2 regions of the Pseudomonas sp. PGPPP1 genome follow, and region 1 is predicted to be linked to the other one. Evidence: predicted binding sites of a transcription regulator. Region 1 holds the regulator's gene; the other holds the start of a gene.
What was found. Region 1 encodes sigma-54, which starts transcription at its own class of promoters, with help from an activator protein. Its sites were predicted from a motif close to ANTGGCATNNANNTTGCTNT; they were not measured.

Region 1 (5,311 bases):
AACAAGATCGCCGCCACCCTGGCCAGCACCGGAACCACCGCTTTTTTTGTACACCCCGCCGAAGCCAGCCACGGCGACATGGGCATGATCACCAAGGATGACATCATCCTGGCGCTGTCCAACTCCGGCACCACCAACGAAATTGTGACCCTGCTGCCGTTGATCAAGCGCCTGGGCATCAAGATGATCAGCGTAACCGGCAACCCGGAGTCGACACTGGCCAAGGCCGCCGAGGTGAACCTGAATGTTCACGTTGCCCATGAGGCTTGCCCGCTGAACCTGGCACCGACCTCCTCCACCACCGCCGCCTTGGTCATGGGTGATGCCCTGGCCGTCGCGTTGCTGGAAGCACGTGGATTCACCGCTGAAGACTTCGCGTTTTCCCACCCGGGTGGCGCCCTGGGCCGCCGTCTGCTGCTGAAAGTGGAAAACGTCATGCACTCGGGCGATGAACTGCCCCACGTCCAGCGCGGTACTTTGCTGAAGGAAGCGCTGATGGAAATGACCCGCAAGGGGCTGGGCATGACCGTCATTCTGGAAGCCGACGGCACCCTGGCCGGGGTGTTCACCGACGGCGATCTGCGCCGCACCCTGGATCGCACCATTGATATCCACACCGCAACCATTGATGCGGTAATGACGCCCCACGGCAAGACTGCACGCCCTGAAATGCTGGCAGCCGAAGCCTTGAAAATCATGGAAGACCACAAGATCGGCGCGCTGGTGGTGGTCGATAGCGGCAACCACCCGATTGGCGCCCTGAACATGCACGACTTGCTGCGTGCGGGAGTGATGTAAATGACAGGCGATCTGCTAAAACGCGGCAAGCACATCAAACTGGCAATCTTTGACGTCGACGGCGTACTGACCGATGGCCGCCTGTACTTCCTGGAAGACGGCAGTGAATTCAAGACCTTCAACACCCTCGATGGCCAGGGCATCAAGATGCTGATGGCGGCGGGCGTGCAAACGGCGATTATCAGCGGCAGAAAAACCCCCGTTGTGGAACGTCGCGCACAAAACCTGGGGATTCCTCACCTGTATCAGGGCCGCGAGGATAAACTGGTGGTTCTGGACGAGCTTCTTGGCCAACTCAACCTAAGCTATGAGCAGGTCGCCTACTTGGGCGATGACCTGCCCGACTTGCCGGTGATTCGTCGAGTAGGACTGGGCATGGCCGTCGCCAATGCGGCGTCGTTTGTTCGCGAGCACGCCCATGGCATCACCACCGCCCGTGGCGGCGAAGGTGCAGCCCGCGAGTTCTGCGAACTGATCCTGCGCGCCCAAGGCAGCCTTGAAGCGGCCCACGCCGCCTACCTATAGAGCGTTTTATGCTGAGCAAAAAGATTCGCAACTTCCTGTTATTCGGGGTCATTGCCGCGCTGTTCCTGGCGGTGGGCTACTGGAATATCAGCCCGGAGCGCTTCCTCGACCAACCGGCCGCACAGGTTGATGAGGGCGCTATCGACTATTACGCGATCAACGCCAAAAGCGTGCAGTTCCTGCCCGACGGCAAGGTGCAGTACGAAATGACCTCGGACAAGGTTGAACACCTGAAGGCTACCGAAGTCACTCTACTGACCAACCCGGACATGAACATCTACCGTGGCACCGAGTTCCCGTGGCACGTCACCAGCAAGCGTGGCGAGGTCAACCCGGACGGCACCGAGGTCGAACTGATCGACTCCGTGCGCGTTGCGCGCACCGACGACAAGAATCGCGACACCGTGATTACCAGCAGTCGCATGACCGTATTCCCGCAGAAGCAATATGCGCAGACCGAGCAAGACGTTAGAATCGACGGCGCTGGCGGTGTATCGACTGGCAAAGGAATGAAAGCGTATTTGAAAGAAAGCAGGATACACCTGCTATCGAACGTAAGAGGACAGTATGAGGCTCGTTAAAACTCTCCCTATTTTGCTCGGTCTGGGCGCAGCACTGGGAAGCGTGAGCGCCTGGGCTCTGCCGAACGATAGCCAGCAGCCGATCCACATCTCCGCTGACGATGCGCAACTGGACGACAAGCAAGGCGTTGCCACTTACACAGGCGGCGTGATCATCACCCAGGGCTCGATGAAGATCACCGGTAACACGGTTACGCTGACTCGCACGCAGTCCGGCGACATCGACGTGGTGACCTCGGTGGGCAACCTGGCTTACTTCGAGCAAAAGCAGGCGGCTACCGATACAGCGCCAATGAAGGGCTACGGCAAGACCATCCAGTATCACGCCCAGCAAAACCGCATTGTCCTGATCGACCAAGCCAAGGTCCTCAGCCCCGATGGCAACTCCACGGAAGGTGAAAAAATCACCTATGACACCGTGAAACAGGTCGCCAACGCCGGCCGTGCCAATGGCAGCAAGGTGACAGCACCACGCCCACGTATCGACATGGTTATCCAGCCGAAGAAGAAGGCCGAGTAATGGCAACCCTGAAAGCCCAGCATCTGGCCAAGGCCTATAAAAGCCGTCAGGTCGTGCGCGACGTCAGCCTGTCGATCGACAGCGGCCAGATCGTCGGCTTGCTCGGCCCTAACGGCGCCGGCAAGACCACTTGCTTCTACATGATCGTCGGCCTGGTCCAGGCCGACCAGGGTCGTGTATTGATCGACGACCTGGACGTCAGCCACCAGCCGATGCACGGTCGTGCTCGTGCGGGTATCGGCTATCTTCCCCAAGAAGCGTCGATCTTCCGCAAACTATCGGTTGCCGACAACATCATGGCGATCCTCGAGACCCGCAAGGAACTCGACCGTGACGGCCGCCGCAAAGAGCTGGAAAGCCTGCTGCAGGAATTCCACATCAACCACATCCGCGACAACCTCGGCATGAGCCTGTCCGGTGGTGAGCGCCGTCGCGTGGAAATCGCCCGGGCCCTGGCCACTGCGCCCAAGTTCATCCTGCTGGACGAACCGTTTGCCGGCGTCGACCCCATTTCGGTCGGCGACATCAAGCAGATCATCCATCACCTCAAGGCCAAGGGCATCGGTGTACTGATCACCGACCACAACGTGCGTGAAACCCTCGATATCTGCGAAACCGCCTATATCGTCAACGACGGCCAGCTGATCGCCGAAGGTGACTCCGCCACCATCCTGGCCAACGAACTGGTCAAGGAAGTGTACCTGGGTCACGAGTTCCGCCTGTAAACACCGTGGTGTCACGGCCGCTCGCCAAGGCGCGCGGGAGTCAATGAAAACCTCCGGATTTTTATTGTTACCGCGCTCTAGGCAAAGCCCCCGATATCAGGCATATAATTTGCTTATGTTTGGCGCTCACGCGCCCTGTCGTGGATGGCGCATTGCGCCGGCGAATAAGGTGTTAAGCCCCTGCCATGAAACCATCGCTAGTCCTGAGAATGGGCCAGCAGCTGACGATGACACCGCAGCTGCAACAGGCCATCCGCCTGCTTCAATTGTCGACCCTGGACCTGCAACAGGAAATCCAGGAGGCCTTGGAGTCCAATCCGATGCTCGAACGCCAGGAAGAAGGCGACGACTTCGATAATGCAGACCCGCTGGCCGACAACATCGAGCAAAAACCCAATTCCGACGTGCAGGAACCTTCCTATCAGGAAACCGCCCCTACGGTGGACAACCTAGAGGAAGGCGAATGGAACGAACGCATTCCCAACGAGCTTCCGGTCGACACCGCCTGGGAAGACGTCTACCAGACCAGCGCCAGCAGCCTGCCCAGCAACGACGATGACGAGTGGGACTTCACCACCCGCACCTCCGCTGGCGAGAGCCTGCAGAGCCATCTGCTGTGGCAACTGAACCTTGCGCCGATGTCGGACACCGATCGGCTGATCGCTGTAACCCTCATCGATTGCATCAACAACCAGGGCTACCTGGACGAGACCCTTGAAGAGATTCTTGAGGCGTTCGACCCGGAACTGGACATTGAGCTGGACGAAATCGAAGCCGTCCTGCACCGCATCCAGCAATTCGAGCCGGCCGGCATTGGCGCTCGCACCCTTAGTGAATGCCTGCTGCTGCAATTGCGCCAACTGCCAGCCAAGACGCCGTGGCTCAGCGAAGCTCTGCGCTTGGTCACCGACTACATCGACCTGCTGGGCAGCCGCGACTACAGCCAGTTGATGCGTCGCATGAAGCTCAAGGAAGACGACCTGCGCCAGGTCATCGAGCTGGTACAAAGCCTGAACCCACGCCCGGGCTCGCAGATCGAGTCCAGCGAAGCCGAATACGTCGTCCCCGACGTCATCGTACGCAAGGACAACGAGCGCTGGCTGGTAGAACTGAACCAGGAGTCGGTGCCACGCCTACGGGTCAATCCGCAATACGCCGGATTTGTGCGTCGCGCCGACACCAGCGCCGACAACACCTTCATGCGCAACCAGTTGCAGGAAGCCCGCTGGTTCATCAAGAGCCTGCAGAGCCGTAACGAAACCCTGATGAAAGTCGCCACCCAGATCGTCGAGCACCAACGCGGCTTCCTGGAATATGGCGATGAAGCAATGAAACCCTTGGTTCTGCATGACATCGCCGAGGCGGTGGGTATGCACGAATCGACGATTTCCCGGGTAACCACGCAAAAGTTCATGCACACCCCACGAGGGATATATGAACTGAAATACTTTTTCTCCAGCCATGTCAGCACCTCCGAAGGCGGCGAATGCTCGTCCACGGCGATCCGCGCGATCATCAAAAAACTGGTTGCCGCGGAAAATCAGAAAAAGCCGTTGAGTGACAGCAAGATCGCTGGTTTACTGGAGGCACAAGGCATTCAGGTCGCCCGTCGAACCGTCGCCAAGTACCGCGAATCCCTTGGGATCGCGCCTTCCAGCGAGCGCAAGCGTTTGATGTGACGGGCGGGCCATAGCGTTCCAGTGGCAGGCACCCCGGCCTGCCGCTTTATGCACTGGCAACGAAGGAGAAGCTGTATGCAAGTCAACATCAGTGGACACCATGTAGAAGTCACCCCTCCACTGCGCGACTACGTCGAGCAGAAGCTGAAAAGGCTTGAGGGTCATTTTGACAAGATCACCAATGTGCAAGTGATCATGAAGGTCGACAAACTTCAGCAGAAAATCGAAGCGACCCTACAGATTCCCGGTGGCGAAGTAGTCGCCAATGCCGAGCATGAAGACATGTATGCATCGATCGATGCCTTGACTGACAAGCTTGACCGCCAACTTAAAAAGCATAAGGAAAAGCAGCAGAGCCTTCTTCAGGGCACAGGCCGCTAACACTCCCCACCCATGATTCGACTTGAAACCATCCTGACCCCCGGCCGTTCCCTTGTGAACGTGCCGGGCGGCAGTAAAAAGAAAGCCCTCGAACAAATTGCC
Region 2 (5,311 bases), on a different contig from region 1:
TGATCAACCCGTACCTGGTTCGCGACCTCAAGGCCCGCGGCCTGTGGGACTCGGTCATGATCAACGACCTGAAGTACTACGACGGTTCCGTGCAGCAGATCGAACGCATCCCGCAAGAACTCAAAGAGCTCTACGCGACTGCCTTCGAAGTGGACACCAAGTGGATCGTTGACGCCGCCAGCCGTCGTCAGAAGTGGATCGACCAGGCTCAGTCCCTGAACCTGTACATCGCCGGCGCTTCGGGCAAGAAGCTGGACGTGACCTACCGCATGGCTTGGTACCGTGGCCTGAAAACCACCTACTACCTCCGTGCCCTGGCTGCGACCAGCACCGAGAAATCGACCATCAACACCGGTAAGCTGAACGCTGTTTCCAGCGGCGGCAACCACGGTGATGACTCGGTACTCGCCGCTCCAGCCGGCCCGGCGCCAGTGCCAAAGGCCTGCGCAATTGACGAGCCGGATTGCGAAGCTTGCCAATAAGCTGAGCTGGTAAACGAACCCCCGCCAAGCCCTTTGGGTTTGCCGGGGGTTTTCTTTTGCCCGCACTGTAGTGAGCGGGCTTGCCCGCGCTGGGTGGCGGAGCCGCCCCAATAAGACCGCCGCAGTGTTTTAGGAAGACCGAGTTGCCTGGGTTTAGGGCGGCTTCGCCACCCAGCGCGGGGCAAGCCCGCTCACTACACGCCCACAAAAAAGCCCCTCGTGTGAGGGGCTTCTTGTGGAGCGCTACCGCATCAGGTCATCTGGATGATGGTCTGCATGATGGTGCTCTGGGTAGAGATGGTCTTGGCGTTCGCCTGATAGTTGCTCTGGGCCTTGATCAGGTCCACCAGCTCGTTGGTCAGGTTGACGTTGGAGTTCTCCAGGGAGTTGGCCACGATCGAACCCAGGGTACCCGCTTGCGGGCTGTCAAAGCCTGGCTGACCCGAGGCGAAAGTCTCTCTCCAGGTAGTGCCGCCGGCTGGCTGCAGGCCCTGTTCGTTGTTGAAGCTGGCCAGAGAGATCTGGCCGATGGCCTTGCTCTGCTGGTTGCTGAACGTGGCGAACAGCACGCCGCTGCCGTCGATTTTCAGGCCAGTGATCTGGCCGGTGGCGTAGCCATCGGTGACCGGAGGGTTACGGTAGCTGGCCGAGTTGTACTGGGTGATGTTGCCCATGTTGACGGCAATCCCGTCTTTGTTGGCATCAGCGCCATTGCTCGTCCAGGTGCCATTGACCATGCTACCCGGCTTCCAATCGTCAATGGTCATCGTGGTACCGGTGACGTTGGCACCCACGATTTTGGTGAGTTTGCCGGAACCATCAAAGGTCAAGGTGGACGGCACAGGCACCGTATGGTCGCTAGGATCGGCGCCGCTGATCGCCGAGCCGTCCGGGTTACGACCGTCAATCAACGTGTAGGAATCCCAGGTATTGGAACCCGTCTTGACCATGTACTGCACCATCGAGTGGGCATTGCCCTGGGTGTCGTAGAGCGTGGTGGAGTACTGGGTGTTGAAACTGTCGGTCTTGGTTGGATCAAACGGGTGGAGTGTCTGATCGATCGGCAGATCCGAGGAGTTCAGGTTACTGGTGGAATCCACCTTGGTGGATGCCTTCGGCGGCAGGTTCGCCAAGTTCAGCTGCAGGTCGACCAGGCCACCCTTGACGATTTTACCGTTCTCGTCTGCCGCATAACCTTGCAGGCGCGAAGTACCGGTGTTGTTGGTGATGTAGCCGTCTTTGTCGGCACGGAAAGCACCGCTACGGGTGTACTCCAGCGAGCCGTCGCTAGCCTTCTGCACGAAGAAGCCACCGCCCTGGATCGCCATGTCCAGGATACCGCCGCTGTTGTTCACATCACCTTGGGTGAACTGCTGGGACACTGCCGCCAGGTTCACACCGTTACCGATGCTGTTCTGGCCGGTGCCCAGTTTGGACGCCGCGTAGATGTCGGCGAATTCCGCACGGGACGATTTGAAGCCAGTGGTCGCGACGTTGGCGATGTTGTTGCCGGTCACGTCCAGTTGTTTGTTGGCCGCATAGAGGCCGCTAAGGCCGATGTTAAAAGACATGTTTCTCTCCCTCTGCCGTATTTAGCCGGCTCTATGTACCGATAGTCTGAATTTGCGACAGCTTGACGCTGCCCATGCCGCCTGCCAGGTTCAGCAACATTTCGCCGCCGGTCTTGCTCAAGGTCACGCTGGTGACCGTGGCTGGCAGCGAGGTGGCCAGGGCAACCGCGTCGCCCTTGTCATTCTTGGTGGTGGCCGCGAAGGTGTAGGTACCCGCTGGAGCAACCTCACCCGCGTCGTTTTTGCCGTCCCAGATAAAGTCCGAATTCCCGGCGTTCTGGGCACCCATGTCGATGGTGCGCACCACGTTGCCGTCTTTGTCGGTGATCTTGATGGAGACGTTGCCGACTGCCGACGTCACCGCCACCGACCCGGTCATGCTCTTGCTGGTATCCACCAGGGCCTTGTCGGTCTGGGTGATGATCGAACGACCCACCAACGACGAAGCCTGCAGCGCTTGCGACGAGCTGAAGTTGCTGGAAATCGCATTCACCGAGTCGTTCAGGGTGTTGATGCCTTCCAGGCTGCTGAACTGCGCCAACTGGGCCACGAATGCACCGTTGTCTTGAGGCGACAGCGGGTTCTGGTTTTTCAGCTGAGTCACCAGCAGTTGCAGAAACGCGTCCTTGCCCAGCGACTGGTTACCCGTGGCGGCACTGGAAGCGCTAGCGACGTTGTCGGTCGCAGTCTTGACCTTGCTGTTGAAAAGGTCCTGGACCGCGGTGTTGGTTGATGAGGTATCAACAATGGCCATTATTCGGTGCCCCTTATCACTGACCCAGGGTCAGGACCTTCTGCATCATGGTTTTGGCGGTGTTCATCATTTCCGCGTTGGTCTGGAACGAACGGCTGGCGGAAATCATGTCGGCCATTTCCTCGACCACGTTGACGTTGGGGTAGTAGACATAACCCTTTTCGTTCGCGGCGGGATGGTTGGGCTCGTAACGGGCTTCGAGGTTGCTCTGGTCTTCGACCACGCCAAGCACCTGCACACCGGAACCGGCATTACCCTGGTCCTGGAACAGTGAATCGCTGCCGCCGTTCTGGCCAGCCTGGAACATGGTGGCGAACACGGGATGACGAGCGCGGTAAGTCTGGTCAATGCTCGAAGACACGGTTTCGGCGTTGGCGATGTTACTGGCGACGGTGTTCAGACGGGTGGTCTGAGCGCTCATGCCACTACCGGCAATATTGAAAACACTGGACAGGGACATGGCTTACTCTCCACGCAGGGCTGACATCAGCCCTTTGAATTTGCTGTTGAGCAGGGTGAAGCTGGCCTGGAAGTTCACCGAGTTCTCGGCGTAGGCCGATTGCTCCAACTGGGCGTCGACGGTGTTCTGGTCGATCGACGGCTGCATCGGCGTGCGGTACAGCAACGACTCGTCACCATTGCTCAGGCCTTGCGCTTCGATATGACGGCTGTTGGTCATGTTCAAGGCGAAGGTGCCGTTCTTGGTCTTGTCCTGCTGTGCGGCGAGCACGGCGGAGAAGTCCAAGTCCCGAGCCTTGTAGTTCGGGGTGTCGGCGTTGGCAATGTTGTTGGCCAGGACTTCGGCACGCTGGGCGCGGAAGCCCAGGGCTTGTTCGTGGATACCGAGCGCTTTATCGAAGCTGATGCTCATGGCGGAAACCTTTAGGCTGACCTGCTTTTCATTAACAGGGTTATAGCAAGGTGTGTGCCAGTTTATGGAGGGCCCGAATTTAAAGGGCTTGAGGGGCGATTGCCGGCGGCAATGCCAGAAAAGCGGCAACGTGTTTCCGCGTGGCGCCAGTAAAGCGGCAATGGGGGATTGCCGCCCGAGGAAGGATTGCCGCAAAAAAAATGTGGGAGCTGGTTTGCCAGCTCCCACATTTTTTGACCGAGTGAACTCGACTTACTTAGCCTGATAGATGATCCCAGGGCTGCACTGCACCATCTGGTAATGATCCGGCAGACCGTTCAGCGCTTCAGAAGCGCCGAGGAACAAATAGCCACCACGCTTGAGAGTGCCGTGGATGCGCAACAGGATGTCTTTTTTCACCTCGGCCGAGAAATAGATCAGCACGTTGCGGCAGAACACCATGTCGAACTTGCCCAGGCTGGCATAGCTGTCGAGCAGGTTGAACGAACGGAACTCCACGCGACTCTTGATCGGCGCCTTGACCGCCCAACGCCCGGCCCCTTTCGGATCGAAGTAACGTTGCAGACGCTCTTGGGACAGACCTCGGCCCAGCGCCAAGCTGTCGTACTCGCCGGTCTTGCAGTTGGTAAGCATGGTGCCGGACAAGTCGGTGGCAACGATTTGCGCGCCAGCCTTCAACTGCCCCATGTTGGTCCGTTCGAACTCATCGATGGACATCGAGATCGAGTACGGTTCCTGCCCCGAAGAACAGGCCGCCGACCAGATGCGCAGGCGCTGGCCCGGGCTGGCCTTGATGGCTTCCGGCAGCACCTTGCTCTTTAGCACTTCAAAGGGATAGGTATCGCGAAACCACAGGGTTTCGTTGGTGGTCATGGCATCCACCACCATTTCCTTGAGCCCGCTGCGCGGCTGGCCCTGGATACGCTGGACCAATTCGCCCAACGACTTGATGCCCTGCTGTTCCATCAGCTTGTTGAGACGGCTGGATACCAGGTACTGCTTGTTTTCACCGAGCAATATGCCACAGGCTTTTTCCAGGAAGACCCGGAATTGTTCGAAATCCAAATTACCCGTAGACAATGATACCGCCTCTTAAATCGTGTGACCGCCAGGGGAAATCCCCCTAGCCGTGATCTGCTGCCTTGATCCGGTCGACTACCCGGGCTGCCAGGTCATCCGGCCGGAATTTGGCCAAAAAGTCATCGGCACCGACCTTCTTGACCATCGCCTGGTTGAATACACCCGACAACGAAGTATGCAGGATGATATGCAATTTTTGCATGCGTGGATCGTTACGTATCTCGGCCGTGAGCGTGTAACCGTCCATTTCCGGCATTTCGATGTCGGAGATCATCATCAAGAACTCTTCTTCCGGCTTTTTGCCGTCGTCCGCCAACTTGCGCAGGTAATCCAACGCCTGGCGACCATCGTTGAGGGCTACAACCTCGACGCCGACCGTTTGCAGGCAACGGGTTACCTGCTTGCGGGCCACCGACGAGTCATCCACCGTCAGCACGCGCAGGGAGATCGCCTTGTGTGCGGTCTCGGCATCCACCACGCCCACGGAAATCGATTCCGAGGTGGGAGCGACTTCGGCGAGGATCTTCTCCACATCGATGATTTCCACCAATTG

Region 2: flgB (flagellar basal body rod protein FlgB) is a predicted target of sigma-54. The motif match lies at 3,721-3,740, and genes of this name have one in related genera.

What each region holds. Positions count from the first base shown of each region.
Region 1 is NZ_NKIG01000028.1:36,873-42,183, reverse strand. Features, by position in the region: gene CFE47_RS24870 (KpsF/GutQ family sugar-phosphate isomerase) at 1-798, shown strand, start outside; gene CFE47_RS24865 (KdsC family phosphatase) at 799-1,323, shown strand; gene lptC (LPS export ABC transporter periplasmic protein LptC) at 1,332-1,904, shown strand; gene lptA (lipopolysaccharide transport periplasmic protein LptA) at 1,891-2,424, shown strand; gene lptB (LPS export ABC transporter ATP-binding protein) at 2,424-3,149, shown strand; gene CFE47_RS24845 (RNA polymerase factor sigma-54) at 3,335-4,828, shown strand; gene hpf (ribosome hibernation-promoting factor, HPF/YfiA family) at 4,904-5,209, shown strand; gene ptsN (PTS IIA-like nitrogen regulatory protein PtsN) at 5,222-5,311, shown strand, end outside.
Region 2 is NZ_NKIG01000036.1:38,759-44,069, reverse strand. Features, by position in the region: gene CFE47_RS27590 (ribonucleoside-diphosphate reductase subunit alpha) at 1-482, shown strand, start outside; gene flgE (flagellar hook protein FlgE) at 734-2,053, opposite strand; gene flgD (flagellar hook assembly protein FlgD) at 2,085-2,807, opposite strand; gene flgC (flagellar basal body rod protein FlgC) at 2,824-3,267, opposite strand; gene flgB (flagellar basal body rod protein FlgB) at 3,271-3,678, opposite strand; gene cheR (protein-glutamate O-methyltransferase CheR) at 3,931-4,758, opposite strand; gene CFE47_RS27560 (chemotaxis protein CheV) at 4,802-5,311, opposite strand, start outside.